Regions from separate parts of the Carnobacterium sp. ISL-102 genome, predicted to be linked through region 1. Evidence: predicted binding sites of a transcription regulator. Region 1 holds the regulator's gene; each other region holds the start of a gene.

What was found. Region 1 encodes NrdR, which represses ribonucleotide reductase genes. Its sites were predicted from a motif close to ACACNATATATNGTGT; they were not measured.
Region 2: J7E16_RS07920 (deoxynucleoside kinase) is a predicted target of NrdR. The motif match lies at 4,025-4,040, and genes of this name have one in related genera.
Region 3: nrdD (anaerobic ribonucleoside-triphosphate reductase) is a predicted target of NrdR. The motif match lies at 3,357-3,372, and genes of this name have one in related genera.

Annotation. Positions count from the first base shown of each region.
Region 1 covers NZ_JAGGRF010000002.1:48,186-55,023, forward strand. Annotated here, with positions in the region: gene thrS (threonine--tRNA ligase) at 1-1,814, opposite strand, end outside; gene dnaI (primosomal protein DnaI) at 2,200-3,129, opposite strand; gene J7E16_RS01170 (replication initiation and membrane attachment family protein) at 3,132-4,580, opposite strand; gene nrdR (transcriptional regulator NrdR) at 4,602-5,072, opposite strand; gene coaE (dephospho-CoA kinase) at 5,257-5,853, opposite strand; gene mutM (DNA-formamidopyrimidine glycosylase) at 5,870-6,709, opposite strand; gene polA (DNA polymerase I) at 6,781-6,838, opposite strand, start outside.
Region 2 covers NZ_JAGGRF010000017.1:8,115-14,952, reverse strand. Annotated here, with positions in the region: gene J7E16_RS07940 (nuclease-related domain-containing protein) at 1-390, opposite strand, end outside; gene J7E16_RS07935 (polyphosphate polymerase domain-containing protein) at 530-1,279, shown strand; gene J7E16_RS07930 (DUF4956 domain-containing protein) at 1,276-1,959, shown strand; gene J7E16_RS07925 (carbohydrate-binding domain-containing protein) at 1,959-3,860, shown strand; gene J7E16_RS07920 (deoxynucleoside kinase) at 4,259-4,921, shown strand; gene J7E16_RS07915 (NupC/NupG family nucleoside CNT transporter) at 4,918-6,096, shown strand; gene J7E16_RS07910 (hypothetical protein) at 6,299-6,673, shown strand; gene J7E16_RS07905 (cupin domain-containing protein) at 6,761-6,838, shown strand, end outside.
Region 3 covers NZ_JAGGRF010000012.1:28,286-35,123, forward strand. Annotated here, with positions in the region: gene J7E16_RS06995 (YwbE family protein) at 1-169, opposite strand, end outside; gene nrdG (anaerobic ribonucleoside-triphosphate reductase activating protein) at 537-1,097, opposite strand; gene nrdD (anaerobic ribonucleoside-triphosphate reductase) at 1,094-3,295, opposite strand; gene J7E16_RS07010 (methylated-DNA--[protein]-cysteine S-methyltransferase) at 3,478-4,017, opposite strand; gene J7E16_RS07015 (tocopherol cyclase family protein) at 4,041-5,003, opposite strand; gene J7E16_RS07020 (metal ABC transporter substrate-binding protein) at 5,129-6,109, opposite strand; gene proC (pyrroline-5-carboxylate reductase) at 6,373-6,838, shown strand, end outside.

The DNA.
Region 1 (6,838 bases):
CCAACAACTAATTGATAAGGTATTTTTTGTGTTTGAGAGGCACGGATTTTATAGCCCATTTTTTCATTCCGTCCATCAACTTCCACGCGCATCCCAATACTGTCCATTTGTTTTTTGATCTCATAAGCATAATCAGTATGCATATCTAAATTAACTGGGATTATTGTAGCTTGAACTGGTGCTAACCAAGTAGGAAAAGCCCCCTTGTATTCTTCGATCAAGTAAGCTACGAAGCGCTCCATTGTAGATACGATTCCGCGATGGATAACTACCGGACGGTGAGTATTTTCGCCATCTTCTCCTACATATGTTAGGTCGAACCGTTCTGGAAGCAAAAAGTCTAATTGGATCGTTGAAAGTGTTTCTTCAATCCCGATAGCTGTTTTTACTAACACATCTAGTTTTGGACCATAAAAGGCTGCTTCTCCTTCTGCTTCAAAGTAATCTAATTCCATATCATCCATTGCTGTCTTAAGCATCATTTGAGCTTTTTCCCACATATCATCATCATCAAAATATTTTTCTGTATTTTTAGGATCTCGGTAGCTTAAACGGAAACGATAATCGGTAATATTAAAGTCTCCATATACAGCTAACATCAATTCCAATGTTCGTTTGAATTCTTCTTCAATTTGATCAGGGCGTACAAATGTATGACCATCATTCAGAGTCATTTCACGCACTCGTTGTAATCCAGATAAGGCCCCACTCTTTTCATAACGGTGCATTTGGCCTAATTCAGCAATTCGAATCGGCAATTCACGATAGCTGTGCACATCATTTTTGTAAACTAGCATATGATGAGGACAGTTCATCGGACGCAAGACAAGCATTTCGCCGTCTCCCATATCCATAGGTGGAAACATATCATCATGATAGTGATCCCAGTGACCGGATGTTTTGTATAAGTTTACATCCGCCATGATCGGTGTATAAACATGTTGATAACCTAAACTGATCTCACGGTCGGTAATGTAACGTTCGATCGTGCGACGGATCGTAGCGCCTTTTGGTAACCAAAAAGGCAACCCCGAACCAGCTTCTGGAGAAAGCATAAATAAATCTAGTTCTTTACCTAATTTACGGTGATCACGTAATTTAGCTTCTTCACGCATTTGGATAAACTCTTTTAAATCTTTTTTATCGAAAAAGGCTGTTCCATAAACCCGTTGCATCATTTTGTTATCCGAATTACCTCTCCAATAAGCACCAGCAAGAGACAATAATTTAAATACTTGAATGCGGCCTGTTGAAGGAACATGAACTCCACGACATAGATCTACAAAATCTCCTTGATCATAAACCGTGATTTTTTCTGATTCTGGAAGGTCTGTAATTAATTCGACTTTGTAAGGATCATCTTTGAATATTTCTAAGGCTTCTTCTCTAGAAACTTCTTTGCGGACAATTGGGTTATTCTCTTTTACAATTGACATCATCTCAGCTTCGATTTTTGGAATATCCTCTTCAGTAATCGGAGTTTCAGAGTCTGTGTCATAGTAAAATCCAGTTGAAATTCCAGGACCTACTCCAAATTTTATATCTGGGTACAAACGACGTAAGGCATTTGCCATTAAATGAGCCGTTGAATGACGTATGATCTGTAATGCATCTTCATGATCTGGTGTAATGATTTCAATCTCACCATCTACTTCTAGCGGGCGTACTAAATCAACTAATTCCCCATTAAACTTACCAGCTAGTGCTTTTTTAGCTAATCCTTTGCTGATACTTTCAGCAATATCTTTTGTAGATGAACCAGTAGGAAAGACTTTTACCGCTCCATCTGGAAATGTGATTTTAATTTCTGACATAGTGTATTCCTCCATGATCTAATTTTAAAATACTATCTTTATTCAGCTAAAAAACAAAAAAAGTCCCATCTATAGTATATTAAATACTATAAACGGGACGTTCATTACGTGGTTCCACCCAGATTCAGAATTTAGCAAATACACTAAATTCACTCTAAGCTGTTAACGCTAGCTAAACGACCAACTGCTAATACGAAAAAAGTTCACAGCGGCACTCGAAAGGGGTCAAAACAAGAACGAAATTAGAAAACTCTCAGCAAATGTTTTCTTCTCTAAAAAATCGCAACCAAGTTTAGATGTCTTTCTCAATGATTTCTTTTATACCTATCATTAAAGCACTTTTTAATTTTAATTTCAAGGGGATAATGTTTATTTGTTCATTTCTCTATTGAAGATGGCGTCGATTAGAACCCGTCATTTTAACTTCTTTAGCTAAATAACGAACCCGTTCCATAATCCTCTTGGCTTTTAATGGCTCATCTTCGCCTCTTTGAGTTACTCTTAAATGTTCTTCTTCAAGTTGCTTCATATCAAAATTAGAAGAGAAAAAAGTAGGTAATTGTTCTTGCATTCGGTACTGTAAAATTACTCCTAATACATCATCACGTATCCAACTAGACATTGAATCAGCACCAATATCGTCAAGCATTAGTATAGGCGCTTTTTTAACAAACTCTAATTTTTCGCCTGTGTTATTCTTACCGATAGACTGTTTCATTTCTACTGCAAACGATGGGAAATGCATCAAGGTAGTAGAAAAACCTTTTTCTGCCAGTTCGTGTGCTAGTGCTCCTAACAAATAGGTTTTGCCAACACCAAACGATCCTTGTAAATACAACCCTTTATAAAATTCTTTTGGATTAGTCAAATAGTCATGAATGAAATTATATACTTCTGAAACAGCTAGTCTTCGTTCATCAGTCATCTCAAAATCAGCTAATTTTGCATTACGAACATCTTTAGGCATATCCATAGAATAAATCCGATTTTTAATTTCTAATTCTTTTTGTTTAGCTATCAATTCAGCAGAAGGCACATAAGTTACATCAATGTAATGGTAGTTCAAAACTAATTTAGGATGGTAGCCTGGTGCCATCATTCCTTTTTTTAAATGAAATTTCTTTTTTTCTTGCACATATTCATACAACTTAGCATAACTTTTGACAATTGCTTCATTACTAAGTTTTTGACGATTTTCTTCAATAAATTCAGCTACATCTGGATCATCTAATACTTCTTGGATCAATTCCTCGTATTTATGATTTAAGTTTCGTTCCTTGATCATTCGTGTCAGACTCTCACCGATATCTTCCATTACTATTCACCTTCTTTGCCAAAATTTTGTATTCGTTTCAAACGTTCCATAAAGGACTGTTTCTCTTCTTCACTCATTGGCGTTTCTTCTGTTTGGCTATTTTCTGCTTTAGCCCAATCAGGAAGTGTTTCTTTCCTTATAGTCGTTTGCTTGCCATAACTACCTTTATTTCTATTTTGTGCGTAAGTTTTACTACGATTTTCTTGTTGTTGTCTTTTCTCAGAATTTTCTAAATACATTTTTTTCACTTTATGAATTGCTTCTTCAGGTGCGACTACTTTTTCTTGCGCCCAGTCATTTGCAATTTTATAAGCTAACTTTTGATCAAGTGTTGGGTTGTTTCTCACAACTAAAATATAATGAATCAGGATATTGATAACTGAGGTCGGTAAATTAGCTTTCTTAACGATTTCTTCCAAAGTCCACTCTTCATGTTTTGTGACAAAACCACCTTTTTGATCTTTTATAGAGTTCATAAAATCAACCGGACTTATTTGCTCACTCACTTCAATAACTGCAATATCCTCTTTTGTTAAACCTCTTTGGGTCAGTTCATTCTCACGCATTTGTTGTTGGTTAGAATCAACTTGTATATCTTTTTCTACCACATCTTTTAAAGAAATATTTTGTTGGTTTTTATTATGATAATCATCATATGCTAGCTTCTTCATTTTTTTTTCATCAATTTGACCTGTTTCAATATCTGAAGCATTCAGCACAAATTGTTGCAACGCTAATTCATCTAATCCGTATAATGTATGCAACACCAGTACCGCTTCTTCTATTTCTTTAGTGATAGAAGAGCGATTAATATATTGCTGATTCAATCCTGCATAAAAAAACTTCAAATCAAATGTTTTCGAATCGATTTTAGGATTTGAAGAACTTGTTTTACCGATATATGAAACAGGTTCTTTTAGCAGTTCTTTTTCTCGTTTTAATAATTCAGTATCAAATTGAAAAACATCTAAAAAAGACTTCGTGACTTCTTGAAACTTCTTTTTATCTATACTTTCAATAATAAATCGATTTCTTAATTTTTTAAACTTTCGTTCTCCTACTCTTTCTAATAATAATAAGCTCAATAAGTCATCTTTAAAAAAGACATCGCTTGTTTGAGGAGCTTGCAATTCATATATTATTAGTTTGGTCGGATCTGTTTGAAGATACGTTTTAAGTAATCCAATTGCTTCCAACTTGATTCTAGCTTGGTATAGCTCAGGAATACCGATATTGAGCAATGCTAATAGCTCAGAATGTAAGACACCTTCACTCCAGTAGGCTTCTTCTTCTATCTCAGTCCACAATGTCATATAAAGACTGTATGCTGCAGTCCCTATTAGAGGTTGATACAAAAAAGTTAGAATTTTTTGATCGATATCCGAAAGTAAAGCTTGTTGTTTTACTAAAAAACCATCTTTAGGACTTAAGTTTTTCCATGGATACCCCAAAATGACTCATACCTTTCTATCTCAATTAATTTTTCCAGCTTTTTTTCTTTCAAATTCTTGTAATTCTTTCAAAAAGACACTCATATCTTTAAACTGGCGATAAACACTAGCAAAACGGATATAAGCTACTTCATCAATATCAGCTAATTTCTCCATAATGTACTCCCCAATAATAGCAGAGGAAATTTCATTTTCACCTAATCCTCTGATTTGGTTTTCTACTTCATCTACTATTTTTTCAACTTGTTCCATTGCTACTGGACGTTTTTCACAAGAGCGTATTAGACCTCTTAAAATTTTTTCTCGATTAAATTCTTCTCTAGTGCCATTTTTTTTAATGACTAAAAGAGGTGTTTTTTCTACTCTTTCAAATGTAGTAAAACGAAACTTGCAAGCTTCGCATTCTCTTCTTCTACGAATAGCACGACCATCATCTGCTGGACGACTATCGACAACTTTAGAATTATTATTTTGACAGCGTGGACATTGCATGTTTATCATCCCTATCTTAAGTGTCATTCGTATCTACACTAATTTCGCACGAAAATGTTTACTCTATTATACCATACAACAACCAGAGATAAAACCGCTTAAAAACGAAGTAATCCTTTGACTGTAAGGCAAAAAGAACAATCCATAAATGATTGTTCTTTTCGCCTTACTATTTATGCTCTTATCAGTCTTTATTTTTGTTTATCCAGTCTAGAACTTGTTTTTTTGTATTTTCGATCGTCCCGCTATTATCAATTATAATATCTCCAAGAATGACTTTTTTTGAAATAGGCAACTGGGAATTGATCCTTTGAGTTGCTTCTTTTTTTTCAATATTGTCTCTCTTCATTAATCGATTTAATTGGATCTCCTCTGATGTAGCTACCACCATAATTTGATCCACTTCATTTTCATAACCCATTTCAAATAAAAGGGGAATATCCAGAACAATGATTGCTGGGTCTTGCTTCAGATAGTCATTCTTTTTAGTTACGATCCATTGATGAATATGTTGTGACAACATTTTATTCAGTAACTCTCTCTTTTTCACATCATCAAATATGATTTTAGCCAAAGCAGTACGATCTAATGTACCATCTGCCAGAATAACCTTATTTCCAAATTCTTTTTTTATTTTTTCTAAACCATCTGTTCCTGGTTTCACTACTTCTCTTGCTCCAATATCTGCATCTACTACCGGATAGCCTTGCTCTTTGAATATCTTGCTTACAGTTGATTTTCCTGTAGAAATCCCCCCTGTTAATCCTAAAATCACAGTCATCTTATCTCCCCTTTTTTTACCGATCAGCTTCCAATCGTTGACATTTAGAACAAAAATGAGTCCCTCTTTGTGCAACTTTTATTTTTTCTATTGGCGTACCACAATGAATACAGGGGATTCCTTTTTTACCATAGACCGATAAATTCACTTGAAATGTTCCCGCTTCCCCTAACGCATTTTGGTAGCTGCGAATAGTCGTTCCGCCCGCTTCAACTGCATCACCAAGTACTTTTATGATTGCTTTGTGTAACTGAGAAACTTCATCTTTTTTCAAGCTGTTAGCAATCCTTAATGGATGTATTTTGGCTAGAAAAAGTGCTTCATCTACATAAATATTTCCTAAACCAGCTACAGTCTTTTGATCCAACAAAAGCGGTTTGATTGCTCTTTTTTTAGTTTGCAGACTATTGTAAAAAGTTGTTTCATCAAATGCTTCTTCAGTAGGTTCTGGGCCTAGCAATTTTATGCCCGTCATACTGAATTCTTTTCCCAAGGGTACTAGGGTCATTCGTCCAAACTTTCGTACATCCAAATACCTTAAATCTCTCCCATCAGCTAAGTGGAAAACCACGTGCGTGTGCTTTTTAAGTGGCTTTGATGAGTCTTCTACCTCATATTTACCTTCCATACGCAGGTGTGAAACCATCGCCCACTGCCTAAAATGAAAGATAATATATTTACCACGTCGATCAAAGCCAATAATTTTTTCACCTGTTAGAAGCTGCTTAAATTCACTACTTGCGATAGAACCAGAAATAATCCGATCCCAGTATACATCAACGGATTTTATGCTTGCCCCTGACACAAGTTTTTCTAAACCTTTTCTAACCGTTTCAACTTCTGGCAATTCTGGCAAATTTCTACTTCCTCTCTACATATAGAAAAGTGTTTCTGCTGCGAACGAACACAGCGGAAACACTTCAGTTATTATTTGGCTTCATACCAACTTTTCCCACTATTGCTATCAACTTTTAACGGAACAGAT
Region 2 (6,838 bases), on a different contig from region 1:
CTCCTTCAAAAAGATGGTGAGTTTGTTTTTAGTATTTTGTACTTGAATCAAAGGATTGCTCACTTTGAAATCTGGTATCTTCACTAGCATTTCTTCTCCGTAATAATACTCTCCACTGTAATTTTTTATTTCATACAAATAAAGCGTCTTTCCAGTTAGAATCATTGAATCAATTTGAAATGCATTTGATAAATGAGGCTGTAAAAATAAATCATTTAAAATAAAAAAGTTGTCATTTAATTGAGTAGTCATTTGGTCGAATGACTGCTCACCCGCAAAGCCTTTCTGTAAGTGTTGCAGGTATTGCTGTTGTTTATTGGATAGGGTCCCTCTTATTGCTAAAGTCTCCATTATCACTAATAAATCGGATTTTTCTCGTGTGTGCAACATAAAGTCAAACCTCCTAGTCAAATTAGTCTCACTAACTAAATACGCATTTCAAGAACAAAGCTACTACTAAATTTTACACTTAAGGTTCAATTAAGGTTCAAGTTTTATATTATATCCATCGAGCAAGGAGGTAATGGATATGACAAATTATCAAAGTGTTTTTGAACGCAAAGAAACAAAATATTTAATTACGTATGATCAATGGGGTCAATTGATGAAGGAGCTTAGGCCGCATATGGAGTTGGATAAATACGGAAAACATTTGATCACAAATATTTACTATGATACCCAAGATTGGCACTTGATACGCCACTCAATGAGTAAGCCACTATACAAAGAAAAAGTTCGAGTACGTAGTTATGGTGTACCAACTGAAAAAGATCCAGTATATATTGAAATCAAGAAAAAATTTGATGGAATCGTTTATAAAAGAAGAGCAAAAATGCGATTAAATCAAGCAGAAACATTTTTAGCGCATCAAGAGGGACTAGCTATTGTCAGCGATAACCAAAAAATACATGAATTTGAGTCAGTCCTATCTTTTTATCCTGACTTAAAACCAGCTATGTATTTGTCTTATAAAAGATTGGCTTATTTTGACAAAGTGGATGACAGTATCCGGATCACCTTTGATCAAGAAATTTTATATCGTACGGAAGATTTGTTTTTGTCATCAGGATCATATGGGCAACCGATTTTACCAGAAAATCAGTTATTGATGGAAATCAAAATTTGCGGTGCCATGCCAGTATGGCTTGCGCGTATTTTATCAGGAAATAAAATTTTCCCGGCAAAATTTTCAAAATACGCTAATGGATATCAAAATCATTTGAAAAGACAAGAAGAATCATCAATGAAAGTAAGGGAAAGAGAGGTTTATAGTGCATGAGTGAATTATTCAATAGTGTATATATGGAAAGTGCGTCTGCATTTTCAATCACAAGTTTTGTTTTTTGTACCTTAGCAAGTTTGATATTAGGGTGGTTTGTAGCATGGACCTATATGTATCGCAATAATTATTCCAAGGGTTTTGTTGGTACGTTGTTTCTATTGCCAGCCATGGTGCAAATGGTCATCATGCTCGTCAATGGAAACGTTGGAGCTGGAGTTGCCGTTATGGGAGCATTCAGCCTTGTTCGATTCCGTTCGGTCCCAGGTTCAGCTAAAGAAATCAGTAGTATTTTTCTAGCAATGGCAATTGGTTTAGCAAGTGGAATGGGCTATATCGGATTTGCAGTCGTATTCGCCATAATTATTTGTGGTGTAATGGTAGGTTTAAATCTCTCTCGCTTTGGTGAAGTAGGGGAGCAGATTCGTCTACTAAAAATAACGATTCCTGAAAATCTTGATTACAGTACGATTTTTGATGATATATTTGATCAATACTTGTCTAGCTACCAAATGATGAGAGTAAAAACAACCAATATGGGCAGTCTTTTTCGTTTAGAATACACCATTGAATTGAAAGATCAAAATCAAGAAAAACAATTGATCGATGCGTTGCGTTGCAGAAATGGAAATTTAGAAATTATTTGCGGCCGTTCGCTATCTGGAAAGGAAGAATTATAATGAAAAAAAAGCAAAAGCAATCTAAAATGAGTATCCTTGTTTCCCTAGCCGTTATAGGAATGTTGGCAGGATGCCAAACCACTTCTTCTGAAACGGCACAAAGTGCGGAATCTAGTACGACATCTGATGCTAGTACCACTACTAGTACAATAGATTATGACTTGGAATTTAGCTCAGATGATCTTGAAGTAGGGTATGAAGAAGCTGATTTAACGACAATCAAGCTAGCTGACGATCAAAGTACAACTAGTGGAGAAGGAGCGAGTATTGATGGCAATACCCTAACGATTACAGCTGGTGGAACGTATTTAATCAGTGGAACACTTTCGGATGGTCAAATCAAAGTAACAGTTCCTGATACTGAAGAGGTTTATTTGATTTTAGATGGAGTAGACGTTACTTCTTCGACCAGTGCACCTCTCCTTATTGAAGAAGCAGAAAAAGTTTTCGTGACACTTGCAGAGGATTCAGAAAATACCCTAACAGATAAAGCCGGAAGTACAGCAATGATTGGTACAGGCGATGATGCAACAACTATTGATGGAACGATCTTTAGTAAAGCTGATTTAACATTGAATGGTTCTGGAAACTTAACAATAAATGGAAATACGAATCATGGTATCGTATCAAAAGATGATTTAACCATCGTAAGCGGAACGTATCAAATTACTGCAGTTGGTCAAGGTCTTTCAGGAAAGGATGCAGTAAAAATAAAAGATGGAACATTTAGCATGACTACAGGTACTGATGGTATTCAATCTGACAACGATGAAGAAGAAGGCAAAGGATTCGTTTATATCGCAGGTGGAGATTTCACGATCGATGCAGAGCAAGATGGTATTCAAGCTGAAACGCTGCTTCAAGTAGACGGAGGAACGTTTGATATTACGGCAGGCGGCGGAAGCGCTAATGCAGTAGCGAAAACATCTGAAGGTATGGGTAAGGATTTCTTTAATCAAAAAGCAGAAACAGAAACAGAAGAAAACCTGAATACTGAGGATACTAGTTCGACGAGTATGAAAGGTCTGAAAGCCACAGGTGAGTTGATAATCAATAATGGAACAATCACGATTGATGCAGCTGACGATACGGTTCATACTGATGGTAACTTGACACTGACAGGTGGAACACTTTCATTAGCTTCTGGCGATGATGGCTTACATGCAGGGAATGATTTGCAATTAAGCGGGTCAACTATCGCAATCACAGAAAGTTATGAAGGAATTGAAGGCAAGACGATCACGATCAGTGACGGAGAAATTACGGTTGTAGCGAGTGATGATGGGTTAAACGCAGCAAGCGGTACTTCGACTACTAGCGAAGCTGTACCCGGTGAAACCACTAGCAGTAGTGAAAATTTAATGGTCATTTCAGGAGGTACACTGACGGTAAATAGTAGTGGGGATGGGTTAGATTCAAATGGAACACTTGAAATTTCTGGCGGTACTATTATAGTTAGTGGACCAGAAAATAGCGGCAATGGAGCAATTGACTCAAATGGTGACACTATTATTACTGGAGGAACATTAATGGCTGCTGGAAGTTCAGGTATGGCCGTAACTTTTGGAGACAGTTCTAGTCAAGTGAGTGTATTATATGGATTTGAAACGACTTACGAAGCGGGAAGCGAAATTGAACTAAGCGATGCAGATGGAACGGTTCTTTTATCATGGACAGCTGATAAAAGCTTTAGTTCTGTACAGCTCAGTTCAGCTGATTTAGAAGAAGATGGAACATACACATTAGCAATCGATGATGAAACTTTTGAAGTGACAGTTGACTCGATTGCAACAACCATAGGTACTACAACTGGACAAATGGGAGGCGGAAAACAACATGGTAATGGAGATATGCAAAGACCGAGTGAAGAAGATATAGGCAGTATGCCAGAGCTTAATTAAATCGTTTATTTATAACTAAAAATGGACAAGTCAAGAGAACCTTTTCTCCGACTTGTCCATTTTTGCTTGCTCTTCTTTTTTTTCGGATACAGCTCTAGTTTTTGGACATAGTATAAAATGAAGCATTTAAAATCAATCGCTTTCACAGTGGAATAATAATTAACATACAACATGTTGTGCTTTTTCGGAAACAAATAGCATATGTTGTGTAAAATAAGGTTGAAATAATTATATAATCATAGTATCATAACAAAGGTGCTAATTAATGAATGTGTAATGGTAGGCTAAAAAATAATAGCTGATTATGTAGAACATCCATAAAGATAAAGCAGTAATTAAATAGAGAAAGGGTAGCTCACTAGGGCTACTCTTTTTCCTTGAAATAAGGAGAGGGGTAGATGGCGATTTTAGTAATTGGTGGAATGATTGGAGCAGGAAAAACAAGTGTAGCAGAACTTTTGGGAGGTTCTTTGGGTAGTGAGGTTTTTTATGAAAATGTAGACGATAACGAAATCTTACCTTTATTTTACACAGCAAGCGAAGAAGAACAAAGAGTAAAACGGTACCCTTTTTTATTACAATTGGAGTTTTTGAATAGTCGTTTTAAAAGCATTAAAGAGGCGTTACATAACAAAAATAATGTTTTAGATCGTTCAATTTATGAGGACTGGTATTTTGCTAAAGTAAACATGAATCTAGGGCGAATTTCAGAAACAGAATTCAGCATATACCAAAAGTTGCTTAACAATATGATGGAAGAATTGCAAGAATTGCCTAAAAAATCACCAGACTTAATGGTGTATTTAAAGGGATCATTTGAAACGATTATTTATCGTATTGGTTTGCGTGGCAGAGATTTTGAACAAGATCAAGGTTTACTAGATTATTATAGAGAACTTTGGGAAGGGTATGATGAATGGGTTACTAAACATTATGATGCATCAGATGTGTTGATCATCAATATAGATGAGATCGATGTAGTGAATAACCCAGAAGATGCCTATACGGTTGTAACAATGGTTAACGATAAATTAACAGAGATGGAGACAAGTAATAAATGAATAAATTGATCACGATTTTAGGAATTATCGTTATGTTGGGGATCGTCTATCTCTTATCGGATAATAAAAAAGCTATTAATAAAAGAACCGTATTTACTGCTTTAGGAGCACAATTAGTTTTATCACTCTTTTTAATTAAGGTTCCTGTGGGTAGTTGGATCATCGAACAGCTGGCAAAAGCGGTAACTAAGTTGTTTAGTTTCGCTAATGAAGGACTAACCTTTGTTTTTGGTGATCTATTTGGCCAAGGGTATTTCTTTATTGATGTGCTGGGTGTCATTATTTTCTTATCTGCTTTAACAGGTATCCTAGGCTATTTAGGTGTAGTTGGCTGGATAGTAAAAATAATAGGAGGAGCGGTGGGTAAATTGTTAGGTACCGAGAAAGCTGAGTCGTTTGTAGCTGTAGCTAATATGTTCTTAGGCCAAACAGAAGCACCTTTCTTAGTTGCGAAATACTTACCAAATATGACGAAATCAGAATTGATGACGGTTTTAGTTTCAGGGATGGGCTCAGTGTCAGCCTCTATTTTAGTCGGGTATAGCCTGCTGGGTATTCCTATGAAATGGCTGCTGATCACAACAGCTTTGGTTCCCTTTGGTTCACTATTAGTTGCCAAAATTTTGACACCTGAAACGGAGATCAGTAAAGTATCAGATGTGACATTAAACCGTAAAGGTGCTAATACATCTGTTTTTTCTGCCATGTCTGAGGGAATCAATAATGGATTGCAAATGGTTTTAGGTATCGGAGCTAGTTTGATTGCCGTCATCTCGATCGTGGCATTACTAAATAGTATTTTAGGCCTAGTAGGTACGAGTTTTACAGAGGCGCTAGGTTATATCTTTCTACCGATTGGTTGGCTGATGGGGTTAAACGGCTCTGAAGCAATGATTGCTGGACAAATTTTAGGTACAAAAATGTCTATTAATGAATTTGTAGCTTATGCAGATCTAGCACCTATGATGGCTGAACTATCTGAAAGAGCTGTCGCTATGTTATCTATTGCAGTAGGAAGTTTTGGAGCATTTGCCAGTATCGCTATTTGTGTAACAGGTTTATCCGTATTTGCGCCAACTAGAAAAAATGATCTATCTAAACTTGCACTAAGAGGAATGTTAGGTGGGTTTATTGTTCCTATCTTGTCTGCCATGTTTGTTGGATTGTTTTTATAAAGAAGAAGCTGCTAATGTAAATTATTAGCGGCATTTTTTTTTGCTTTGATAGCGCCAGAATTGATTGGCTAACAGTCCAGCTTCGGTTGCTGTGAGCAGAATTACAGGTAACGCTTTCAATATTTATAAGATAAAGTTACAATTGCTTCATAATAGATTGAATACTTAGTGATTAGACAGAGTGAGAGGAAGGGTTAAGAAAATGAGTGATCGCGATAAACTAAATAAATACAACCAGCAGAGCAATATCTCAAATTCTTTGTATGCTAGAGTAAATGTAGGCCAAGATGCTGATAAAAATTCATTAGATAGTGCTGAGCCTATGCACACTGGAGGGAGTATGAATAATGATGATGAAAGAGTTAGCGATAATAACTCTTTTACACATATGTTGTTATTTTATATTATTGGATTTCTAGTATCTGCGATCATTGGTTTCGGTGTTTTCAAGTTATTCGAAGATTATTTCTATGGAGAAAATCTGAATCAAGCATTTCCGTCACTAGCATTATTCGCAGGATCTCTTATTAGTGGTTTTTTTATTTCAGCGGTTATTCTTAAAGTGGCTAAGAGATGACTTTTAAAATTGAAAGCGTTATAATTAATTTGGAATGCTAATATAATTAAGTAATATAGCTTTAAGAAACCAGATCAAAAGGAGGAAATAGTAATGGATCATAAAGATTATGGTAAAAAGCCTTATATGTTTAATATTGAAGATGCAACTGCTCAGAATAAAAAC
Region 3 (6,838 bases), on a different contig from region 1:
CTTGGTCTCCTTCTTTCAACATCACTTTAATACCATGCGGATGCTGCGCGCTATTAGTTAAAATCCGTTTCACATGGCCTCTAGTTAACTTACTGGTTCGTTGGTCTTTTTTCAAAACAATATCGACTAATGAATCGATCTTAATGTTTACTCTTGATTTTCCATCCATTGCTATCCGCTCCTTTAACTAACTGTAGTGTAGCATATTTTAGTTATTTCATGCTACTTGTCTCCAAAAGAAGGCTGTATAATTTTTGGTGTTGATAGACTTAATCTAATGGCATTACTTACCCAAAATTTATGGAGGAATAGGGTTGCTTGTAGCCATGTAGAGGATTCAATGAGAATTACACAACGTTGGCGCTTCAGCGATTACGTTGTGTTTGAAGCTTGAAAGCCGGAAGACATTCTTTTAGGCTTCAGGCGTTCCCTTGGCTCTCCACAAGCAAACCCGTCCATTCCAGAATAAATTTTTTTGAAACATCCACACCATTTGTTGTAGAACCCAAAAGAAAACGATTGGCCGCTCTTCTAATTTAGCTAAACTGATTTTCCCATAAAATAACTTCTTTTTGTTTCAATGACGCTTGCACATCAATGATTCGTTGATTTGAACTGCCGCGAAACTGTAACGTTAAATCCTTTTTAGCTAGTTCAAACCGACCATCTACGACAACATCCAACAAGGAAAGCAATTCCAATTTATCCTCAGATTCTTGCATCAATTCTTGCCAAGTATATCCGGTCCATGACCAGATATCTTTTGTATACCCATATTCAGAACGGATTCTTTTGGCTAATGGGATAGCTACTTGCGTATTTAAAAACGGCTCGCCTCCTAAGAGGGTCAAACCTTGAACATAAGGATGCCGTAAATCTTCTATGATTGAGTCTTCTAGTTTAGTCGTATACTCAAATCCGTAAGCAAAATTTTGAGCGATTTTATTGTAACAGCCTTTGCATGCAAATAAACACCCGCTCATATAAAGGCTGCATCTTACTCCTTCTCCATCAACAAAATTAAACGGTTTATAATCGGCGATCCGGCTTTGGCTATAGTCCTTAGCCAGCCACTCTTTTGGTTTAGGGTTTCTCATTTTTTAACTTCCTCATCCTTTGGCATATGTTTGACACGGGCTAAAATTTCTTTGTGTCTTCCATGAACCATTGGTCTAGCTTGAGGGTTACCTAAATAGCCGCAGGTTCTTTTTACAACATCACACGTTTCTGGATCAGTATTGCCGCATTCAGGGCACTTAAATCCTCTTTCGGTCGGATCAAAATCTCCATCGAATCCGCAGTCATAGCAATGATCGATTGGTGTATTGGTCCCAAGGTATCCGATACGGTCATAGGCAAAATCCCACACAGCTTCCAATGCTTTTGGATTCTGTTGCATATTTGGATACTCACAATAATGAATGAATCCACCAGAAGTATATTCCGGATAATCTTTTTCAAATTCTATTTTTTCAAATGGTGTCGGTTTTTTACGAACATCATAGTGGAAACTGTTCATGTAATACTCTTTATCTGTAATATTATCTATTACGCCAAATTTTTTCGTATCTAAGCGACAAAACCGATCGGTTAGACTTTCACTTGGGGTTGAATACACACTAAAATGGTAGCCTTGTTCTTCTCCCCACTGATCTGTGTGCTGCTTCATTTCTTTAAGGATATCTATTGTAAATTGTTTAGCTTCTTCATTTTTCTCCCATTCAGGTCCAAAAAACACTGTTGCTGTTTCGTATAATCCGATATACCCTAAAGATACTGTGGCACGTTTGCCTTTAAATAGGTCATCCACAAGAGCTTCCTTTTTAATCCGCTTTCCAAAAGCTCCATACTGATACAATATAGGAGCATTTTCGGGTGTAGCTTCTTTTGTTCTTTGAACCCGGTAAACTAACGCATCTCGGCAAACCGATAACCGTTCCTCAAGTATTTTCCAAAATACCGTTTGGTCTCCTTTAGACTCTAAAGCTATGCGCGGCAAATTCATAGTAACGACACCTAAATTCATTCTTCCAGCGTTCACTTCATTTCCATCTTCATCTTTCCAACCTTGCAAGAAAGAGCGACACCCCATTGGAGCTTTAAAGCTGCCGGTTAATGAGACAAGTTTATCGTACATCAAGACATCAGGATACATTCTTTTCGTCGAACAAGTGAGCGCTAATTTTTTCAAATCGTAATTTTTATCTTCTGGATTTAAATTGACCCCTCGCTTCAATGAAAAGACGAGTTTTGGAAAAATAGCCGTTCTCTTCTCTTTTCCCAATCCATTGATTCGTACTTGCAAAATAGACTGTTGAATCTCTCGTTCAAACCAATCTGTTCCTAATCCAAATCCTAATGTTGTGAATGGTGTTTGCCCTTGTGATGAATAAAGCGTATTGATTTCATATTCTAAACTTTGCATCGCATCATAAATATCTTTTTTAGTTTTTTCTTTTGCATACTGCTGCTGCTTTTCTTCTCCTGAGATCCATTCTTTCGCTGTTTTTAAATGTTTCTGATAATTTAATCGACTATAAGGAGCCAATACTTCATCGATTCGATCGGCACTACATCCGCCATACTGGCTGGAAGCAACATTGGCAATAATTTGAGCCATTTGCGCAGCTGCTGTTTGGATCGAACGTGGGCTTTCTACTTCAGCATTTCCTATCTTAAATCCTTCACTAAACATACTTTTGAAATCGATCAGGCAACAATTTGTCATTGGTGAATACGGTTGATAATCTAAATCATGGTAATGAATATCTCCTTTTTGATGAGCATTAGCTACATGTTTCGGCAACAGTTTAAGACCTATCGATTTAGCAACTATCCCCGCAGTCAGATCTCTTTGTGTATTAAAAATATTACTGTCTTTATTCGCATTTTCGTTTACAACTGTCTGTTCTTTGAGCAGCAGATGATGGATACCATGATTGATATCTGTTGACTGACTTCTTTCCAGATCACGACGGGTCCTATAAACCAAGTAAGCTTCAGCCAATTCATGTTTATGTGCGTCTATCACAGTGTGTTCGACGATACTTTGAATCTCATAGATTTTAATATTGTCGATAAATCGGCTCGCTATTTCTTCTTTGACTTCTTCAACGATGTCTTTTAACTCCTGAATGTTTTTTTCGTCTGTTTGGTTTGTCAATGAACGCTGAGCTTTCAATAAGGCCTCGAAGATTTTTTCTTCTTTAAATTCAACTTCTCTGCCATCTCTTTTTAACACTTTCAATTTATCATTGTTCAATTTTTCACAAAAATCATTATTGGTTTTTAACATTCTTGATCACCATCCTATTCATTTCTTTCAAACACCATATGTAGTTAACAAAACTGTTTGGAATCTATATATAGTATAATAAGGCATGACCTTCATTTTAGCAAGTCTTTTTCAAGTCCTTATTAGACATATAAATAGACCATACATCAGCATGTATGGCCTATCTACATTTAGAAGCTTACTTAATTATTCGCAAGACCTGTTGCTCTTGTATATTTTTCTAAATTTAACAATTTTTCTTTCATCTCTAACTTTCCTCGATAACCCGCTAACTTACCATTCTTATGGATAACACGATGGCAAGGAACTACGATCAATACGGGATTTCTTCCGATTGCTGTACCAACAGCCCGAAAAGAGTTGGGCTGTCCAATTTCTGCTGCAATTTCACCATAATATCTTGTTTCCCCATACGGAATATCATTCAAAACATTCCAAACCTTTTGTTGAAATAAAGTCCCATTAATATCTAATGGAAAAGTAAACGTCATTCTAGTCCCATTAAAATACTCTAGAATTTGTTGATGGTACTGCTGTAATTTAGCCATATCCTCCACCAAAACTGCTTTTGGGTACGCCTTTGTCATCCACACTTCAAGTTCACTCAGCGGCTCATTTAGCGAACTCACAAAACAAAGTCCTTTATCGGTTGCTGCGATATAAAGTCTGCCTAAGTCATATTTAAAAGAGCCATAAATTATTTCCTGTTCATTATTCTCCATTTTTTCACCTCTTTAAACTAGGCTTAAACTATTTCGATACCTATTAAATTACCTGTATCTTGGTACACCTTATTCTGCTTCTTATCTTTCAATAAAATAGTGACTTCTCCTGATAAACCTTCTTTAATAGCCTTATTCATACTTCCATTTTCAGGAGCGATAAGTTCACCAGAACATGTAATCAGTCCTTTAACCGTTAGTTCTGCTTCTTTATTTGTAAAAACAATCGTTACTGAATCTTTTGTTTGATCCAATATGCTTACTTTACTATTGTTATAGGTTGCAAAGCGATACTCTTTGTCATTCACTATTAGATTACAAATAAACCCTTTAAAGGTTTTTACGTGAAATGGGATATGTGCAACTGATAAAAACAGACTAGTACTGGGATCTTTGAAATGATTTGAATGGATCCAAATATACTCTTTCGGAAAAGAAGTGCCCCAATCTTTTTCGATATACCCTTTACCATTTGTAAATTCAATGTCTTTATTGTTGATTGTTAAGCTCCCTTGTAAACGATGGTTCATGCTGATCACACCATGGTAACACTCCATCTTTGGAACATATGCAAATCCTCCCATGATCGAAGGAGCTAAAAGGGGTTTTTTTATACTTTGGAAAGTTCCTAAGCCTAATTTCCCTTGGATCATAAACTGCTCATCTTTAAGTCGCACGGAGATAAATGATTCCGTAAAAATATTTTGCCCAATTTGAACTAGAAATGGTTCATTTTGATAACTAAATTCGTCTAACCGGTAACGAATGTAACCCGTCTTTGTCGTTTTTTCATTTCGTTCATTTAAATTCATGTAGATATACTGGACAAAACTATGCTCATCTCCGCTGAATAAATTTACCCCTGGAATAAAACTGATACTGGTCTTTTCATCGAATGATACTTGCTTAAAATACCAACCTTCAAAGTAATTTTTTTTATTTAAATTTCCTTGAAAAAGAATTGGATTTTTTATTTTTTCAAACATTTAGCTACCTCCATATCGTCACTTCTCTTCCATTCCCAATGACTTATGTTTTATCTTTATCTTACTTTATTTGATAAAAGATAGCTAATAAACTGCCGGATCTAACCGAAAGTACTTATTACAACCTAACGAATACTTTTCTTTAAAGAGTCCAAGTTTTTTTTCATGACTTCAATATAGTCTATCCCATCTTCCTGATCTTCTTGACTGACTCCCGCTAGTGGACTCAACAAAGCTAATTCAACTCCGACCTCATTTGCCAATGTTTCAGCGATTTTGGAAGAAGCATTGTCTTCAAAATAAATATATTCAATTTTTTCTTCTTTGATAATTTCTGATAGCTCAGCTAATTTAGCTGGACTCGGTTCTTCTTCTGTTGTTAACCCAGCTATTGAAACTTGAATCAAATCATACCGTTTTGCTAAATACCCAAAAGCTGTGTGTTGTGTAACGAATGTTCGATTTTTTGCATCTTTAAAAGTAGTTTGATATTCCTGATTTAATGCTTCCAACTCTTGATTATAGGAAACAGCATTTGCTTCGTAGCTTTCTTGATTTTCTGGATCAGCAATAATCAGCCCCTCTTTTATAGTTGTCACTTCTTCTTGAGCAAATACAGGATCTAACCAAATATGAGGATCGAATGCATGCAGGTGTTCTTCTTCCACATCAGCCTCATATTCATGCTCTTCATGCTCTTCGGTTGATTCATTTTCAATAAGCGAGATGCCTTCACCAGCATCAATAACTTGCACCTGTTCTAGATCAATCGTGTCGAGTACCGCTGGGACCCACGTTTCCATTTCTTCGCTATTGTAAATAAAAACATCCGCTTCTTGAATTTCAGCGACCTCTTTTGCACTAGGTTCAAAACTATGCACATCTGTTCCAGCTGGCAACAACAAAGACACCTCAGCAGAATCCTGGGTCACATTTCTTGTGAAATCATACATTGGATAAAAAGTAGTCACTACTTTTAATTTATCTTCTTTATTAGTATTTTCTGATGAGTTACTAGCTTGTTCATCCGTTACACAACTAGCTAGTATTGCTGCTGCACTAATTAGGGTTAAACCCACGGCTATTGATTTAGTTGATTTCATGATTTTTCATCCTCCAGTTAATAAAAATATGAACTTTTGCCTAAACTTTCATACGTTCGCAAAACGTAACAGTTACGTTTTGAAGTATACCTGTTTTTTTAAATACGTGCAACTCTTTTTAATATCCTTATCATTATCCAATTTAATTTTTTATGATTTTAGAAATTGATTGCCTTCTAAAATCAACTAAAGTAAATTATTAAACCTACTTTTTTGGAGTTATGGTAAGATGAACCTCTAAAATAAAAAATTTAGGAGTGTTAACTATGAAAGTAGGATTCATCGGTATTGGGAACATGGCTAATGCCATTATTAAAGGTATTATACAAAATGGGCATACATCCAACCAAGATATTTATGTACACAATACAACTCCAGAAAAATTAGCAATTTTCACCGCAGAAACTGGAACGCATGCTTGTTCATCTAATAAAGAACTGGTAGAAAAGGTCGATATTTTAATTCTCGCAGCTAAACCAAATGTTTTTCCAGCTATTTTAACAGAAATTAAAGCTGAACTCGCTATTCATCGACCAGTAGTTGTCTCGATTGCAGCCGGAACGACCATTCAAAAACTGTCGGAGCTATTGAATGATAACAATGACACACCAATAATTCGAGTGATGCCTAATCTGAATTCACAGATTGGAGAAGGGATGACTGCTATTTGCGGAAATAACTATGCAACTCCTGAACAAAAAGCATTCGTTTTGAATATGTTTAAAGCTGTTG